DNA from 2 places in the Rossellomorea sp. GCM10028870 genome. Region 2 is predicted to be linked to the other one. Evidence: riboswitches for the same ligand, from Rfam matches in the RefSeq annotation. Region 2 holds a riboswitch; the other holds the start of a gene.

Region 1 (8,807 bases), on a different contig from region 2:
ATGAAAGGGGAGATAAAAGAAGCTGCATTCTATTTAAGTCAGTTTTCTAATAAACGTCTTTCCTTCCATATGTTCGATTATGATTTCCAGTTATACTATCATATAAAAGGCATGTATGAGCTTGCAAAAGGAAATCCGCAAACAGCCATAAAGTATTTGGAGAAAATAGATCGAGATATTTATTCCAATCCTGAATCCTATTATCATATGTCAGTTGGCTATCATGATCTTGGTCAGCATGACAAGTCCCTGCGTTATAGTCAGCTGGCTCTGAATTATTTCAAAGAAACGTTTAATTTTACTAGGTGCCTGGATGCTTCTACGATTCAGTTGGTAGCGGAAGGCAGAAGTGAAGGAAAGAATCTGGCCTCGTTGGTAGAGAAATATGACGAGTTGATCCAACATTGTGATAATCTGCATGATCATAGAAGAAAAGCCGTTCTTCACCTGAATTTAGGGAATCTTTATCGAGAAGTAATGGATGATAGAAAGGCAAGAGATGCATTTCACATAGCATATGGATTATTGAGACATGAGTCCTATAAAGAAATGTATGGAAACAGCCTTTTTGGCTATATTGATAGTTCCATGAATGTGGACGGTTCCGTAAATAAAGAAAAATATGCAAGTTTAATAGAAGAGGGTCAGGCATCTGTAAAAGATATGGAAAACCCCTACATGGAAACTTTCTTTACGATGCTTGAGGTCAGGGTTCAAGAGGGAGAGGAAGCATATTATCAATATGTAGAGAATGTCATCATCCCTCTATTGAAGGAAAAAGGGCAATACGCTGAGTGCAACTATTACATTCAAAAACTCTACATTCATAATCGAATGAGTGGGAGAGAGGCAAAAGGAAAAGTATGCGTTTTAAGCTAACGGTTAAATGACATGAACAATTACACAGTAAAGGAGAGGTTCGATGGAAAACCCGGATCGTTTAATATCATCATTTGATGAGGTGACATTAAGTGATTATAAAATGCCCATCATCTGTATTTATTCCAACCCGCAAGATTATCAAGGTATGTTTGTAGCAAGACTATTTGACGTGAATCAACCGACGCATTATATTTTGATGAGACCCAGTTTAGAAGCGGTCAGAAGTGAAATTCCGGAACGATTCTCTTTGGTTCCGAAAGCCCAAGGAGAAGATTCGAACATAGTTGAAACGTGGATTTAGTGTATAAAAAAGCTTCATTTCTCATGGGGAGAAATGAAGCTCTTTTATACATTTTTATTTGCGGAAGGATAGAATTTCTTTTCTATTTCTTTATATTCGTCAAGCTCTTGGGTAAAACGTGCCAGTTTATGAACTTCCTGCAGAAGAAACGTTTTATCCAATTCATAAATCACTTCTTTTTCAATATGATCAATGGTATTACAGGCGAATTCCCATATGGCTTTGTGCTTAGAGGGGTCAATGGACTCTGCAATAAGAGCGAGTGCCCGAACGATGTCAGTAATGATGAGATGATTTTCTTTTGCATAATGCCTGATATAGCCAAATCCCCGATATAGATAGTATTCAAATGCTTCTGTCTGGAGAATGACTCGTATTTTTCCTTCTTGATCGATTAAATACGGGGTGAAGGATAGGTGATCTTCAACTGTTATCATCAGATCGGCCATTTGATCAATCGTATTGGAGGCTGTTTTAGGATCATCATTTCCAAGGGATTTGATTGCTACTTCTGCAAGCTTATGAATTCCCATTTGCAGGTCTTGAATTTCCGTCTCCTTATGGCCCATTTCGATAAAGTCGAGATAGTGATTAGTAGAAATATCCTTGGTTTCAGGTCCCCAAATGCTCACCAATTCATTCCCCGCCAAAACATAATCCCCGACTTTATAGTGGAGCTGTATGACAAGTTGATCATTTTTTGCCGCTTCAATCATTCCATGAAAATCAATCAACTGTATATATCCCGACTCTCTTGACTTCACATGAATGATATTCTCCTTATGGTGCTCCATTATATCGCCGGTGTTTCTAGTTCGGTGGGCTTCTAAGTCATGTTTCAGCGTTTGATTGATCATCACCTCAGAAACCTGCTTCATATTGTACGTGATATTGTGTACCTGCATCCAAGTAGACGCATGATTAATGAAAAAGATAAAAGTGACAGCAGTAAGGAATGCAAGTCCGATCGTCATGGTCGGGGCAGCAACAAACAATTCTTTCTTTGAATCTCCGATAAAAAGAAAGAGAAGCAGTACATATACAAAGCTGCCATTGAAAATTCCGAGGGCATGTTGCGTTTGTTTGTCCGAAATGAAATCAAGGAGCATCCTTGGCGAAAATTGACCACTGAACATCGTGAGTACAACAAGCAGTGAATTCAAGGTGAAAGCACTGAGCGTCAGGATGGCCCCGATGAGTGTGCTGACAAGCATGCGTGTAACAGATGCATCCATACTTAAAAAATCGAGTGTATACTGAGAAATGTCTGCATACAGATCTAAGTAGAGGGTGAGTGCTACAAGGAGTATGGAAAAACAAATATAAAAGAATGGCATATACCAAATGTTCAGTCGGATCTCACGCATTCGTTGCCGTTTTGACATGAGCAGATATTTTCTGATGGATAAGGGAAGCACTTTTTTCAGCATAATAGATTCGGTTCCTTTCAAATAAAGGGATATGGATTAGTTTTCCCTGCCAGATCATGTTAAAACGTCTCTCTGCAAATTAGATTTATAGGCTCGTAGATGGAGTCGAATCTCAAGTAAACCAATAGGAATTACCCTACCCATTGACATTAGAAAGAATTTTTTAAAAATACCAAAAATGGTATTGACGAAGGAATGAATCCCCTATATAATCCAATTCATACTCAAATAGCAAGTAATACCAAAACGAAACGATATATCTCTTATCAAGAGCGGCGGAGGGATAGGCCCGATGAAGCCCGGCAACCTACAGGATCAGACTGTAAAGGTGCCAATTCCTACAGATCTATACGGATCTGGAAGATAAGGGGAGGAGCATGATTATTTAGCCCTCTTCTTAAAAAGAAGAGGGCTTTTCTGTATACCCTCTTTCTTTCCCACATTGCTATCTTCGTCTCTCAGGGTGGATCTTCAAAGGAATGAATCAAGCAAGTGAAAAATTGAAAAAAAGATACTTAGGAGGCTGAAGCATGTCAACGATAAATGTGGCACTTCTGGGGTTTGGAACAGTCGGGCAAGGAGTCTGTGAAGCCATTGATACCCATCAGGAAAGAATAAGGGAAGTCCTCGGTAAAGAGGTAAAGGTAAGGGCCATCCTTATTAAGGATCCTGTTAAACAACGAAACATTGATTCGTCCATTAAGGTCACAACGGATTTTCAAGAAATTCTGGATATCCCGGATCTTCATGTGATCTTTGAAGCAATCGTAGGTGAAGAACCGGGTCATACGTATTTAACCAAAGCCATCGAGAAGGGAATTCATATTGTCACAGCAAATAAAGCCATGTTTGCTAAATATGGTCCGGATCTATTGGAAAAGGCGAGAAATAATGGGGTAACCATAGGTTTCGAAGCGACGACAGCGGGGGGGATTCCCGTGATCGGCAGTATCAGGCAGCTTCTTAAGGTGAATGAGATTGAACGGGTTCAAGGAATTCTGAATGGGACGTCCAATTTCATCTTATCGCAAATGAGAAAACGTGGAATCTCCTTTGAGACAGCGTTAAAGCAATCCCAGGAGAAGGGGTATGCTGAAGCTGATCCGACCAGTGATATTGAAGGCTATGATGCTTTCTATAAACTTCTCATTTTAAGTCAAACGGCATTTGGCAAGCAGCCGGACTGGAAGGATATCAGACGAAAAGGAATATCACACCTGACTGCAGAATGGCTTCAAGCAGCGGAATCATTTCGATTGCGATTTAAGCATGTAGGTTCCCTTGAACGGGATTCTTCAAATCATATCACGGGTGAAGTCGAACCAATCCTTGTCCATGACACCCATCCGTTTTACGGTGTGGAGGATGTGGAAAATGCCATCTCGCTAAAGGGCAGCCTTGTAGGCAGGATCACCCTGCTGGGTCCCGGGGCCGGTAAATTACCTACCGGAAGCGCCATGGTAGAGGATTTTCTTTCATTGATAGAACGGAAGTATACGGACTCTGCCCAAAGCACAGTGAGCACCGGGGAAGTTCATCAAGAGAGCAGCCACCAATGGGTTCTGAGGATCCGTGAAAATGAAGATTATCAAAGCTGGATCCCATCGTTTACATTAAAGGATCGCATTCAGCTGGACGATTACTTGTATGTTTTTGTTGAAGGTAGCAAAGACACACTTCAAACTCTTCTAAGGACACATGACGATATTCAAGCCGTTTCTATTCTAAAAGAAATTCCGTTGGAAAATGAGGTGAAAACTGGCGTCGCCGTTTCATAAAAAAAGTATTAACCAAGTATCATATCGATCGTTGTTTAAAGGAAATGTTTATCACGATGTTGATTGGAGCGGCAGATGCTTGACTCCCGAGGGAAGCGAGCACCAGGAGCGGAAAGCAGCCATTAGTGAAAAATAGCTTCAAAAAAAGGTCTGATAGAAAGTAGGGGGATCACTTGAGTATTATTGTTCAAAAGTTTGGTGGAACCTCTGTTGGTTCTACAGATCGAATCAAACGGATGGTCTTCAATGTCTTGAAAGAAAAAGAAAAGGGGCATGACGTTGTCGTAGTGGTTTCAGCTATGAATAAAACGACTGATACCCTCGTGAAATTGGCAGGGGAACTTTCCACAGAGCCAAGCAAGAGAGAAATGGATATGCTCTTAAGCACTGGGGAGCAGGTGACGATTGCCCTTTTGACGATGGCCCTCGAACATCAAGGAGTAGAAGCAGTGTCGCTGACAGGCAGGCAGGCGGGGATCCGAACCGACGGAGTATTCGGAAATGCGAAGATTACCTCAATCGATACGCATCGGATCAAATCGGAGTTATCAGACGGACGAATCGTCGTAGTAGCCGGCTTTCAAGGGATTACGAAAGGAGGAGAGGTGACCACATTAGGGAGGGGCGGTTCGGATACGACGGCAGCTGCTCTTGCATCGGCGTTAAAAGCCGTCAGATGTGATATCTATACAGATGTGGATGGTGTGTATACATCGGATCCCCGGGTCGTTCCCCGGGCATCGAAAATTGATACCCTCTCCTATGAGGAGATGCTGCGCTTAGCCACCATGGGAGCGGGTGTCCTGCATCCAAGAGCCATCAAACATGCGAGGGAACATCACGTGCCGCTTGTTGTTTGTTCCAGTTTGAATGAGGGGCGTGGAACCTTGATCAGTGGGAAAACTCATAGAAATGCTTCAATAGTCGGAGTGGCCCATCAGGAAGACATCTCTGTTCTCACAATATTTGATTGCCAGGGAGGAGAGTCATTGATTCTTTATGATCTCGATTCACACCATATCGAGACAGAAATAGTAAAGTACGGGGAAAACCTTGTCCTCATCGTTAAAGAACAGGATTTTCAAGCAGTAAAGAGAATCGTCGAACAATATAATCAGGCCTACTCCCATATAGAACAAAGAGAAGATCTATCTAAAGTATCTGTGATTGGACGCATCAACTCATCCCATGAGGTGAAAGAGAAGGTTACCAACGTTTTTCATGACTACCATATTTCAAAGGTGTCTATATGGGAATCTTCAGTAGGATTAAGTGCTCTTGTGGAAAAAAGGGATGTGGAAAAGGCGGCCAGAGTCCTTCATATGCACTTTGGACTGGATTATATAGAAACAAAGAGAGCTGTCTTATAAAGGAAAGAGTGGTGATGCCATCTGACTGTCACCACTTCCCAAATGGAGAAGTGTATAGGCATCCCTATACACTTCTTCTATGGACTGATCAACACAGGTGTACCGATCGGAATGAGGCCTGCCAACTCCTCAACGTCTTTATTATACATGCGTATACACCCTCTGGACACGGCATTCCCAATGGAACTGGGGTCATTTGTCCCATGGATCCCATAACTCTCTTTTGATAAACTCATCCACATCGTTCCAAAGGGGCCACCGGGATTCGGTGCTTTATTAATGATGATGAATTCCCCAATTGGGGTTTCGAAGAGTACTCTACCCACTGCAATGGGGTACTGCTTGATTTGGATGCCGTCTTTGAATAAACGCAGCCAGCGGTTGTTAACAGAGACTTGAATACGGTAGGGATTCGCAGTAGCGTCAGGAATCCCCGGTATGGTGATCGTTTGTCCGGGATAAATATTATCTGGGTCAATACCTGGGTTAGCATTAAGGATGACGGCCAAGGGAGTCCGGTAGTCCCTTGATATCTGACTAAGTGTTTCTCCTGTCTTTACTGTGTGTACCAACTCAAACACCTCCCAATTTCACTTTCTTTCTTAGTCTATGTACATGTGAAAAAGTCGGTTCATCAGACGAGCCGGGACATAAAAAAGCCTGCATCCAAAGAAGGCGCAGGCGTAAATAGCAGCTTATTGAGGGGGGGTCTGCTGTGGAACTGTCGTATAGCTTTGCAGCATAAGCGTCATATCCTGTTCATTTAGCTGAGGAACCTGATAATAGCCATGCTTGTTTTGATAGAGGAAAATCTCATAACTCATTTCAATGAAGTTCGGTACACTGTCTGCCACAACGCGGCGTAATACGGGATTTGTCATTTCAAGAGCCGTCATGGCAAGCAGGGTGGCCAGAGATTTCGTTTGTCCAAGCATATAAGCAGACAAGCCTTTATCTGAAAGCTCATTGACGGATTGGTTTGGTTTTTTGGGTGTTCCTGGTTTTACCCCATAAGTAGTGGCGTGGGATTGGGTCATTTTGTATTGTTGGGTTGGTACAGCAGGGTCATGCCCTGTAGAAAAGCTTCCCACAATCGTATTATACATAGTCGTCACGAAAGTTGACTGCCTCTTTAGAATATCCTTAAGTTCAGGATCCTGGATGTGTTGATCATACATTTGATACTGATCCAGCATGCTGATGATCCCGGCAATAATTTCGTGGGCATCAAATAGTTCATGGCCACCATGATCTTTACTTTGGTTATTCATCATATTGGGTGGCATTTGAGTTCCCGGTTGAGGCGGCATATTAGGTTGATTTTGCATGAGTGTTTTCCTCCTATTTAAGTGACATCGTTGATTAGAATAACCACATATTTGTCAATTATGTATTTCTTCACCCCAGAATGGTTTAATACTCACCGGCCTGTCCGAATACAATAGGAAGAAGTCATTTTGAAGGTGGTCTTAGAATGAGTATATTTCTGAGTTATATCGTTTTGGGATTATCTCTGTCTGCACCCATGGGACCGATTAATGCCGCTCAATTGGACAAGGGGATTCGCTTCGGGTTCTTCCACGCCTGGCTTGTGGGAGTAGGCGGCATGGTGGCGGACGGAGTATTTATGCTCCTCATTTATTTTGGACTGGCTCAATTCGTTGATACCCCGTTGATAAAATTATTTTTATGGGCCTTTGGTTTTTTTGTCCTGACGTATACTGGGATTGAAAGCATCTTAAAGTCGGGTTCCCTCACCTCATCCTCAAGTGGTGATCTATACGAAACGAAAGGGAAAGCGTTTCGTACAGGCTTTTTTATGGCAATTTCAAATCCATTAAGTATTTTATTCTGGCTAGGAATCTATGGTTCTATTCTGGCTCAGACTTCAAGCTCTTATGAAGCGGGGCAACTATTTCTGTATAGCATGGGGATATTTCTCGGGATCACACTTTGGGACCTGACGATGGCAAGTGTTGCGACGGGTGCGAGAAAGCTGGTCAGTCCCCGGATCCTGCGATTGATCTCCATCATTTCCGGATTCATCTTGATGGGATTCGGTATTTATTTTGGTGTGAACGCCTGCCGTTTATTGTTCGGCTAGACAGACACCCATAAGGCTCCCTCCTAATAGGATAAATGTGTAATCTTTAGGAGGGATCGGCTATATGTTACGTTCGAAAAGTTGGATCGATCAACACATGGATGAACTTACAAACTGGCAGCAATCAGCCTATAATCATTTCTCGGCTGTGATGTCCGACGAACATCATCCCTATCCATGTGTGCCTGGAAAACAAGGCTTTCAGTCAGATACATTACGTTTCGGCTTTGCAGATGATCCGAGGAATGAAGCGGCATCTGAAGAGCTGGCGGGCTTGCTCAAACAATATGGAAAAATCTCAAGGGATACAGGGACTTACGCATCTCTTGTCGTGTTTTTTAATTCAGAAGGAATAGGGGAAGACAGCCATTCCATTGATTCGTATCAACATATATTCTGGACTCTATTAAATAGGATACATGAATTAGATGAAACACCTTGGCCGGACGGTATAGCAAAGGATCCCCATCATCATACATGGGAGTTTTGTTTTGAGGGTGAACCGTATTTTGCCTTCTGTGCAACACCGGCTCACATCGTAAGGAAAAGCCGTCACTTTCCCTACTTTCTTGTAGCCTTCCAGCCCCGATGGGTGTTTGATGAAATTAACTCTTCCACTGCATTCGGACAGAAATTAAAGAAAGTCATTCGGAAGCGTCTTATTGAATATGATGAGGCAGAGCCGCATCCAAGCCTGAAATGGTATGGGCAGGAAGATAACTACGAATGGAAACAATATTATCTTAGTGACGACGATTCTTCACTTTCGAAATGTCCATTTTTAAGCCAAAAGAAAATCAAGAGTTAAAGCGTTCCGGCTTTAGCTCTTTTTCCTTTTATGAATGTCGCTATCGCAATCACCATGATGAATCCGATGCTTACAAAGAACCCTATGCGACTCACATGATCAAGTAGTGTACCGCTGATGGCCAATAAAATGAG
Region 2 (8,807 bases):
TTCTAGAGGGAAATCCAGACTTGCCACTTGTGGGGTATGTCCAAGCCCCTTACATCAAGAAGCCGAGCTGCTTTCTTTTTTAAAAGGAGTAGCGAAGAATCTTGATGAGAAACCCGTGCTATACGCAGGTGCAGATGATTATGTTGTCTTTATCTCTAAATACAGAAACGAATTATCTCAGTACTATTTGTTTCTATATCCGGATCACTCTCTAATTATGGATTTATTAGATAAGAAGAAAACCTATGAATTAGCATTACAATATAATATCCCAACCGCAAAGACCTTTTTTGTGGAAAACGAAGAGCAGCTTGATGATGCGATTACTCAATTAGAATTCCCGTGTATTTTAAAACCTGTGTTCGGACATGAATTCAGAAAACATGTGAATAAAAAGGCCATTCATATCCAGGACGCCATTCAATTAAAGAAAGTCTTTCCTATCTATCGGAAGTTTGGAGAGCTTATTATTCAAGAAATCATACCCGGAGACAACCAATGTTTCTATAAAGTGGCTACATTTTTTGATGATGAAATGGAATTACTAGCCCTTTTCACTCTTCAAAAAAACCACCAGTTCCCTGCACAATTTGGAACGGGAGCACATATTGTGAGCAAACGAATACCTGATCTGGTTGAAGTCGGTGTTCCACTTTTGAAAGAGTTAGGACTAAACGGAGTAAGCATGATCGAATATAAAAAGGATCCCCGGGATGGACAATATAAGCTCATTGAAATCAATCCCAGGTTCTGGTTGACTCATAGTTTAACAGGTCATTCCGGAGTCGACTTTGCCCATCAGTATTATCTGTACCTTACTGGTCAACATCCTACTCCTCAACTGCAGCAAATTGACGGGGTTCAATGGATTTACATTGTACGTTACTTCCTCACCTTTCTTGAAAAACGAAAGAATGGTGAAATGAGCATTAAAGACTTCTTTAATGGGTTCAGAGGTAAAAAGGTATTCGCCCTTCTTGCCTTTGATGACCCTATGCCATTCATCAGGAGTACCACGTCTCACCTGTGGAATGCTTGGAAAAGAAAACGAAAGGAGTGACTTTAGTTTGTACACACCACAAGAAGTGTATGCCATGTTTCATAAGCATGGCATCGAAGAAAAACTCTCAACATCACTTGGGAATAAAGTGTCCATTCATGCTGCATCAATCCAAAACCTTAAATCAACAAAAAGGAGCAGCATTTATCAGCTTCAGCTACAGAAACAAACAGACATCTTCCCCATCATCTTTAAAATCTACCATTCTACCAAATACAAAAATGAAGTCGAAATCAATGTTTACAGCCAAGCCTACCCATTCTTAAAAGAGTTTCTTCCTGAAATCTACTTGATGGAGAAACAGGGAAGTGACACCTGGGTATTCATGGAGTTTGTTCGTCAAATCCGGGGGCAGCTTACCTTTACACCTAAGCACTTTGATTACATTATCCCAACACTTGCCAAACTTCATGCCCACACGTACGAAGGAAAATTCACGAAAGAAAAAAACATTTTTCAGTCTTGGTTTCCCATCTACAGCTCGATAAAAATGAAAAAAGACCGGGAAAAATTCATCTCTAATACGATGACATTTCTTGACGATGCCAAGAAGGATAAACAATTGAAAGACATCATCAAACCACATTACAAATCATTAAAAAATCTGTACAGCCACGGTCCCGACTTTTTCCCGGAATTAATGGACAGCGGCTTCTCGATTACCCATGGAGATCTTCATATGCAGAATATCTGTTCAAAAGATGTAAGCAAAAATCAACCTTGGGAGATTCAATTCATCGATTGGGAATCAGCCAAATTTTCCCCGACATGGTTTGACATGATTGTATTGGTAGAGATTTTACTAGCCTTCAGGAAGGATTGGCAAAGCAATGCTGAAGAGATTCGTACCCATGCGGTTGACGTGTATACGAATGAAATGAAGAAATATGGAATCGACTTTTATACCAAACCGATTCATCTGTACAAAATGGCGTACCTTCAACGAACTCTCGAAAAAGGATTACACACTCAGCTTAGACGTATCTTTGACAATCGAGGCGGTGAGCTTCTCCCTTACCATTTAGAGAAAATATCAACCTGGGGAAGTGAACTGGGAATCTATAAATAGAAGAAAGGATGAGAAAATTTGAGTCGAATGCCCGCTCTCAACATTCACCCCTCTCTTCTGGCCATAATGGATCAGTATTATGGAGTGAAAGGAGACTTTGAGGAGTCTCTCACTCTACAACCATTCTGTCAGAAAACAACAGGTGACGATTTAAAGCCGATGAAAATTTTATACGTCACATTTTTTCAATATCCTCATACAGGTGGATTGTCTCATTACATCACCTCTATAAAAAACGGATTTGAAGAGCTCGGTCATAGTGTAGATGTACTAGCGCCTAACCACATGACTTCAGAACAGCTTGATGAATGGATTCCTCAAGCTGCCTCTGAAGCACGTACCTTTATGCTCGGCCGCTATGGAATCGCCAATGAAAAAATCGTCAAAAATCTCAGTTTTCTTCATGTATTCGAACTGTTTCTTAAAGAAAAAAATCTCCAGCAGTATGACATCATTCACGCTCAAGACCTATTTGCTATCTTCATTCTCGGCCATTTGAACCAAATGTATCAAAAACCATTACTCTTTACGCCACATGGGTTCTTTACGAAAAGCCGCTTAAAATTCAATAAAATACAGATAGGATCCATCGAAGAAGTCTATTTTACTGAACTTGAGAAAGTAGGTATTGAAGCAAGTACTGAAATCGTGATGATCTCAGATTCCTTCCGGCCTAACTTAATGGATTTCGGTGCAAAAGATGAAAGGATGACCACCGTTCATACGGGCATCGATTTTGAACCACTTCCTCATAAAAATCATGAAAACATTATCCTAACATGTGTCTCCCGACTGTCCCCTCGTAAAGGTCATGGGTTTCTCTTAGAAGCATTGTCCAAGCTTCGTGAACACCTGACTAATGTAGAAGTATGGATTGTCGGAGATGGTGTCATGAAGGATAGACTGATAAAACAGGCGGAAGAACTTAAGCTAAATAACGTAATCTTTTTTGGAAAACGTCACGATATACCCTCTATTCTTTCCATGTCGGACATCTATGTGTTAGCAACTGTGAATGACAACTTTCCCTTATCCGTCATGGAAGCGATGTTTTCCCGGCAAGCGGTCATCTCCACCACATGTGGCGGACTTCCGGAAATGGTTCAGCATGAAGAAACAGGCATCCTTTGTGAACCTGGTAACGTCGAACAACTTGCACATGCGATAAAGCGTTTCATTACAAATAAGGAAGAACGTGACCGTTTTGCTAACGCTGCTGAATCCTATGCTCGTCAACACTTAACCAGTCAAGTTATGACGAGAAAAATTGAACAGATTTATCAAAGGTATTTATGAAGAAATGAGAAGGAGAATAAACTGATCCAGGACAGTTGAATATTTCAATAAGAAAATGGAGAATGAAGAATGATTTCATAACTCGTGCAAATATAAAGGAAAAGAGCTTGGTAAATTCCAAACTCTTTTCTTTTATTATTTATCTTCCTCAAACGTTCTCCTCTAACTCATCTATAATACTTTCTGCAGTTTTCTTACCGTTTTGAATACACGCACCAATGCCCACTCCGAAATACGAAGCTCCAGCCAGCTTCACTCGTGGTAGTTCGGTTGCGAGATTTTTATCTAACGATTGAACAGACTGACTATGCTCAAGATGATAGTTTGGCATAAGGTCTTTCCAATTTGTCACTTCGACAGAAATCGGGTCTCCGTCTATGCCGACACTTTTTCTGATATCGTCAAGTGCCGTGCGAACCAGTTCTGCCTCGCTAAATTCTTTCAACACTTTATAATGAGGATTTGTGCTTTTATAAAAAAGTCGCAATAAAAGATTTTGGTCATTGGACGTGTGCTTCCACTTCCGACTCGTCCATGTGCAGGCATCACATTTCACTTCGTTGCCTTTGGAGACGATGAATCCTGTGCCATCAGCAGGAAGTTCCTCAGCCGGTATATTAAATCCGAGGTAGATCGAAATCAGTGAAGAGTTTTTCAGTTTATTGAAATCAGGATCAAGTTTTTCATGAGTCAGAATCTTTTGGGCTACATCATGAGGTGTTGCGAATATTGCATAATCCGCTTGAATGCTCCCTTGACCACTGAGAGTCAGCTCATATTTGTCTCCTGTTTTTTGGAGCTTAGTAGTTTCCACTCCCTTTATGATTGTCGCACTGGAACATTTTTCTTCTAAACGTTCAATGATGGTTGATAAACCATTTTTAAACGATATGAACTTTTTATTGGATGGACCTTGGAATTTTTGTTTGTTTTTAGATAAACCTTTAATAATACTGCCGTATTCATTTTTATAATCAAGTAAGTATGGGAGTGTCGAAGCCAAAGTAAGTTTATGCAAATTTCCAGAATAGACGCCTGATAATACTGGGGCAACTTGATTCTCTACCAGTTCTTTACCTAGGAATGCTTCTAAAAATTCACCGATTGAACTTTCTTTTGTAAATTGTGTGTTTTCAGTTTCAAGATCTTTAAGTGCTGCATTCTTACCTTTTTCTGACACCAAGCTGCTATTTTGAAGGGACTCAACGCTCATAGGAATTCCGAAAATCGTGTCATGTGGAATCTTATGCAATTCTCCATTGGTATATATGTAAGATGTGCCTGTTTCATTATAGACAAGTTCATCTTGAAGATGAAGCTCATTAATGAGAGGGAGAACCCCTTCATTACGGGCCACGATGGAATCGGCTCCTGCTTCCATAATGAATTCCGCTTCTCTTACACTTCTAATTTTGCCGCCGAGCTGCTGATTACGCTCGATTAGTATTAACTTGATATCTATTTCTCGTTCTTTGGACATTTTTTGAAGATGGTACAGCGTTGTTAATCCTGTAATTCCTCCACCTACGACAACCACTGTCTTCATACGATTCACTCCAATAATTGCGTTTATGTATACAGATTATCATGTTTTTTGTTGATTAGAAAAAAAATCTGTGTCTGAATTGGGAAAAAGTATCGGGAATAAGGGGTTGAAGGCTGATTTGGGAGCATAATCTGCCAAGCTAAACCGTTTCTTTTCAACTTCAAATTTTTTATTTCAACTTACTCCAACACCCTATTCTACCTCTAATGATGCACCACTTTATATAAATACCAAGTTGACAACTATGAATACTCACCTATATAATAGATGTAATTCATGACAACTATATAATCACTTATCCAGAGAGGCAGAGGGACTGGCCCGATGATGCCTCAGCAACAGATTCTACATCATAGAACACTGTGCTAATTCCACAAGCAATTTGCTTGGAAGATGAGTTGAAGTTTTGTTACATAAAGCCTTCTTCTTATCTAATGGGAAGCGGGCTTTTTTCAATGACCCTTCCTCAATTCGGACACATTATAAGAGGAGTGATCACAATGGGAGAAATCCTACAAGAAGCGATTCAAAATCGACGAAATGAATTAATTAACAAATTGATTATCCATAACATTTTCAAAAAAGGCCACAAACAATTATTCGAGTTGACGCTGCAGGAATTAGAGGACGAATTTAAATACATTCAGCAGGAAAGCCATCCGCACAGCGATGTAGGATCGATTAAATGGAAAAACTGTGCGAAGTTAACCAGCTAAAAAAGCCCCCATCCATGGAAGTGGATTGGGGCTTCCTTACTTTCCTATATTTAGGAATTTAAGCTAACTTTCTGCATTAACCCGGACACTTAAAGCATATATCTGTGCATGTATGCCAATGGTCGTAAACATGTTACCTGCACTCATTTTCGCACGCTACATTGACAAGTGGTCAGTCCTTTTCTAAAATGACAAAGGATTGTTCTGGATGAAATTCATGTATGATACTATTTAATTTATATCATATAGTTTCCACCTCCCCCGGATTTCATATATCTTTCAAGGTTAGTCTAATCTCTTACAAAGGAATATACATATGTCCCTCAATCTGCAGCATTTTATGAACGAATTCATCGGCCTCGATAATTGGTCTCTCTTTTTTATCAGTATTTTCATTAATGTTGTCATCAGTATCCTTGGTTTTCTACCTAGTGTCTTCTTGACGGCCTTTAACATTTCCGTATTCGGGTTGTGGCCTGGAATCGGAATTTCCACCCTTGGTGAATCATTAGGAGCCATTGTTAGTTTTTATTTATATCGAAAAGGAATTAAGTTTGCTCGCATTGATCAGATTCTTTCAAACAATTATTTTCTCAAATTAAAAGAGGCCTCAGGTACCGAATGGATCATACTTCTAATCTTATTTCGCATGGTCCCATTTGTTCCTTCAAGTGTGGTAACCGTTGCGGCTGCCTTTAGCTCTATTTCAATTGTGGTTTTTTCTGTGATCAGTTCCGTCGGCAAGATTCCTTCGTTGTTGATTGAGGCATTCGTGGTGGTGAATGTGTTGGGTGCGGATAAGGGGAAGGCTATTTTGTTAGGAGGTTCGGTGGTAGTCGGGATGTTTTATTTGGGATGTCGTTGGAGGAAGAACTCAAGATCATGATTGTCGCAGTTACGGAAACCACTCTCCTCCGGAACTGAAAAAAAGACGTCCACCACATGGTACACGTCCTTTCTCCCCCATTACTTATTGTGCATTCACCTCGACAGCATCCTTCTTGTAATATTCTGCAAAGATCTCCGCAAATGCTTCTGTTGAGTTATACAATTCCACTAAATTATTTTCCACTCCGCCAAACTCAAGAAGCATGGCTCTCTCAGTTAGGTCCTGATTGTAAACCCCGTTACCTTCTGCTCTTGTTTTGATAAAGACTCCGCGGCTTATGCCAGGATACTTTTCTTCTAATTTAGCATTTAATTCTTTAGCGATTTTCAGGTTCTTTTCGAAGTTTTTGTTTTCTTTTCCTACAATAAAAAATAAGCGGGCATAGTTTTTGCCGTTAATGGTTTTGGTTGTGATGTTTCTTGGCTGGGAATCCCGGTGGATATCGATCAGGTAGGTTAGGTCATTGTCTTGAGCGATGGCTTCCTGGACCAGTCCCCTAGATAGTTGATACGATTCGAAATACGTCCATGACTTATCTTTAAGTGCTTTATTTACATCCGTCTTATCTTGAACCGCACCAATTCCTCTTGATTCAAGCTCTTGCTTCAACTTTGATCCAACAGCAATGACATTAACCTTCTCATTTGTACTCGCCGGATCTTTAGAGTCGTTGTTTTTAATCAGTGGACTAAAGGCTTCCCAGCTGTGAGAATGATAAATGAAGACAGATTTTTCATCGATTTCCTGAATACCGTCTCCTGAGTTGTTGTTTGCTTGATCGATTTGACTCTGGTCAATTTCTTGATCTTTCAACTGATCTTCTGTAGGCGCCGGCGATTCGTTCGGAAGGTTCGTAATGTCCGTCCCTTTCCCTGCAACTGCTATATGAGTGTGATAATTTTCTATCCCGGGGATTTCCCGTCCAAATAAACTTCGTGGATCAAGTAGTGATACGTTCGTGACACTCTCTAACCAATCAAAATCATTGTTTAATGCTGATTCATTAGTGACCCGGAGTCCAGTCATTTCCTGTGACAGCAGCATGAGAAACGTTTCCTTCGGGACGAGTTCAGACACCGATGAATACAATAAACTATCCACCCTCAATTTAATCGCTGTTGACGAGATCAACCATACGGTCAAATACATGAGGACAATACCGATCAATACTACCCGAATGATGGCCTTCATAGAGACGAATACTAGTGGGACTATGCTATTGTTGTTTCGAGACTTATACGACATCATCAGTACCCCTATATAAAGTATTTAATAGTTAACTTTATGCAGGAGGTTGATAGAGTAGAAGGTTTTTTCAGGGATTCGGTCGGATTTCCTACTTCACCTTATACCGTGAAATCATTTTCAGATTTAAGTTTAAGTGCATTTCGCAGTAATTCTTGAAGGACTGCTGCGAAAATCGAAATGGTGACAGACGCAAAACTAATGATGATCCCTACCATGGCAATACCAGGATGTAGAGCATTTTGGATTAATAGAAACATTATACCTGCCACATAAATGGCAGTGATTAGTAAGGCATTCAGTTTTATTCGGTGAAGAGCCACTATTGCTTTCGCTGAAAAAGCGTTCTCTTCAATATACTTTAAAAGCTTAAAAGCTTGATACAGCGCTAAATTAAATGGAACCGATGTTAAGTATACCCCTATTAGAATCGGCCATTTCAAATAAGCGAATTCGGGAAATAGATCAGCAGAATGCTTTGCCATGGTTGGCAACCAGACAACACAAAGGATGAATACAATCGCTCCTATTGCCATTACTGCCCCTTTTAAAAAAGTCGTCGTTCCTCGTTTCATAACACACCTCTGATACCATGTTTTTCTAAATTATATAATGAGATTTATTGTTTTCCAATAAAATTTGATTGATTTTTTATTCTCTATTAAAAGTTTCCTATAAAAACAAACGCATGAGTTTTCTCATGCGTTAAATCCTTATCTGTTATTCACTTCATTGGCTGCCCTCACCCCCGACTCAACCGCCCCTTCCATCCAACCATGAAAGGAGGAAGTGTGCTCTCCAGCAAAATGAATTCTGCCTTCAGGTATCTTAATATAATCCCCAATATCACTTGCCTGACCAGGGGTATAAAGGGTAAAACATCCAGCCGAGAATGGATTTTCACTCCAGTTGTAGACTACATAATTCAGCATTTCAGTATACACTTGTTCACCATATACTTTAGAAAGGTCTTCTAAAACCTCTTT

What was found. Region 2 has a riboswitch for S-adenosylmethionine ahead of ACFQWC_RS06345 (Fur-regulated basic protein FbpA). Riboswitches for the same ligand answer to the same signal wherever they lie in the genome.
Region 1: linked by a shared signal. The riboswitch ahead of ACFQWC_RS14985 (homoserine dehydrogenase) and the one ahead of ACFQWC_RS06345 (Fur-regulated basic protein FbpA) in region 2 are both predicted to bind S-adenosylmethionine.

What each region holds. Positions count from the first base shown of each region.
Region 1 covers NZ_JBHTGN010000003.1:201,148-209,954, reverse strand. The annotation lists gene ACFQWC_RS15000 (helix-turn-helix domain-containing protein) at 1-879, shown strand, start outside; gene ACFQWC_RS14995 (hypothetical protein) at 923-1,183, shown strand; gene ACFQWC_RS14990 (DUF2254 domain-containing protein) at 1,228-2,613, opposite strand; SAM riboswitch class I at 2,874-2,983, shown strand; gene ACFQWC_RS14985 (homoserine dehydrogenase) at 3,144-4,391, shown strand; gene ACFQWC_RS14980 (aspartate kinase) at 4,565-5,761, shown strand; gene ACFQWC_RS14975 (L,D-transpeptidase family protein) at 5,839-6,333, opposite strand; gene ACFQWC_RS14970 (spore coat protein) at 6,457-7,089, opposite strand; gene ACFQWC_RS14965 (LysE family transporter) at 7,236-7,865, shown strand; gene ACFQWC_RS14960 (YqcI/YcgG family protein) at 7,930-8,673, shown strand; gene ACFQWC_RS14955 (amino acid permease) at 8,670-8,807, opposite strand, start outside.
Region 2 covers NZ_JBHTGN010000001.1:1,198,934-1,207,740, forward strand. The annotation lists gene ACFQWC_RS06325 (carboxylate--amine ligase) at 1-1,060, shown strand, start outside; gene ACFQWC_RS06330 (phosphotransferase) at 1,068-2,129, shown strand; gene ACFQWC_RS06335 (glycosyltransferase family 4 protein) at 2,157-3,425, shown strand; gene ACFQWC_RS06340 (protoporphyrinogen oxidase) at 3,574-4,971, opposite strand; SAM riboswitch class I at 5,264-5,371, shown strand; gene ACFQWC_RS06345 (Fur-regulated basic protein FbpA) at 5,472-5,687, shown strand; gene ACFQWC_RS06350 (TVP38/TMEM64 family protein) at 6,004-6,573, shown strand; gene spoIIP (stage II sporulation protein P) at 6,658-7,821, opposite strand; gene ACFQWC_RS06360 (DUF2975 domain-containing protein) at 7,923-8,396, opposite strand; gene ACFQWC_RS06365 (flavin monoamine oxidase family protein) at 8,535-8,807, opposite strand, start outside.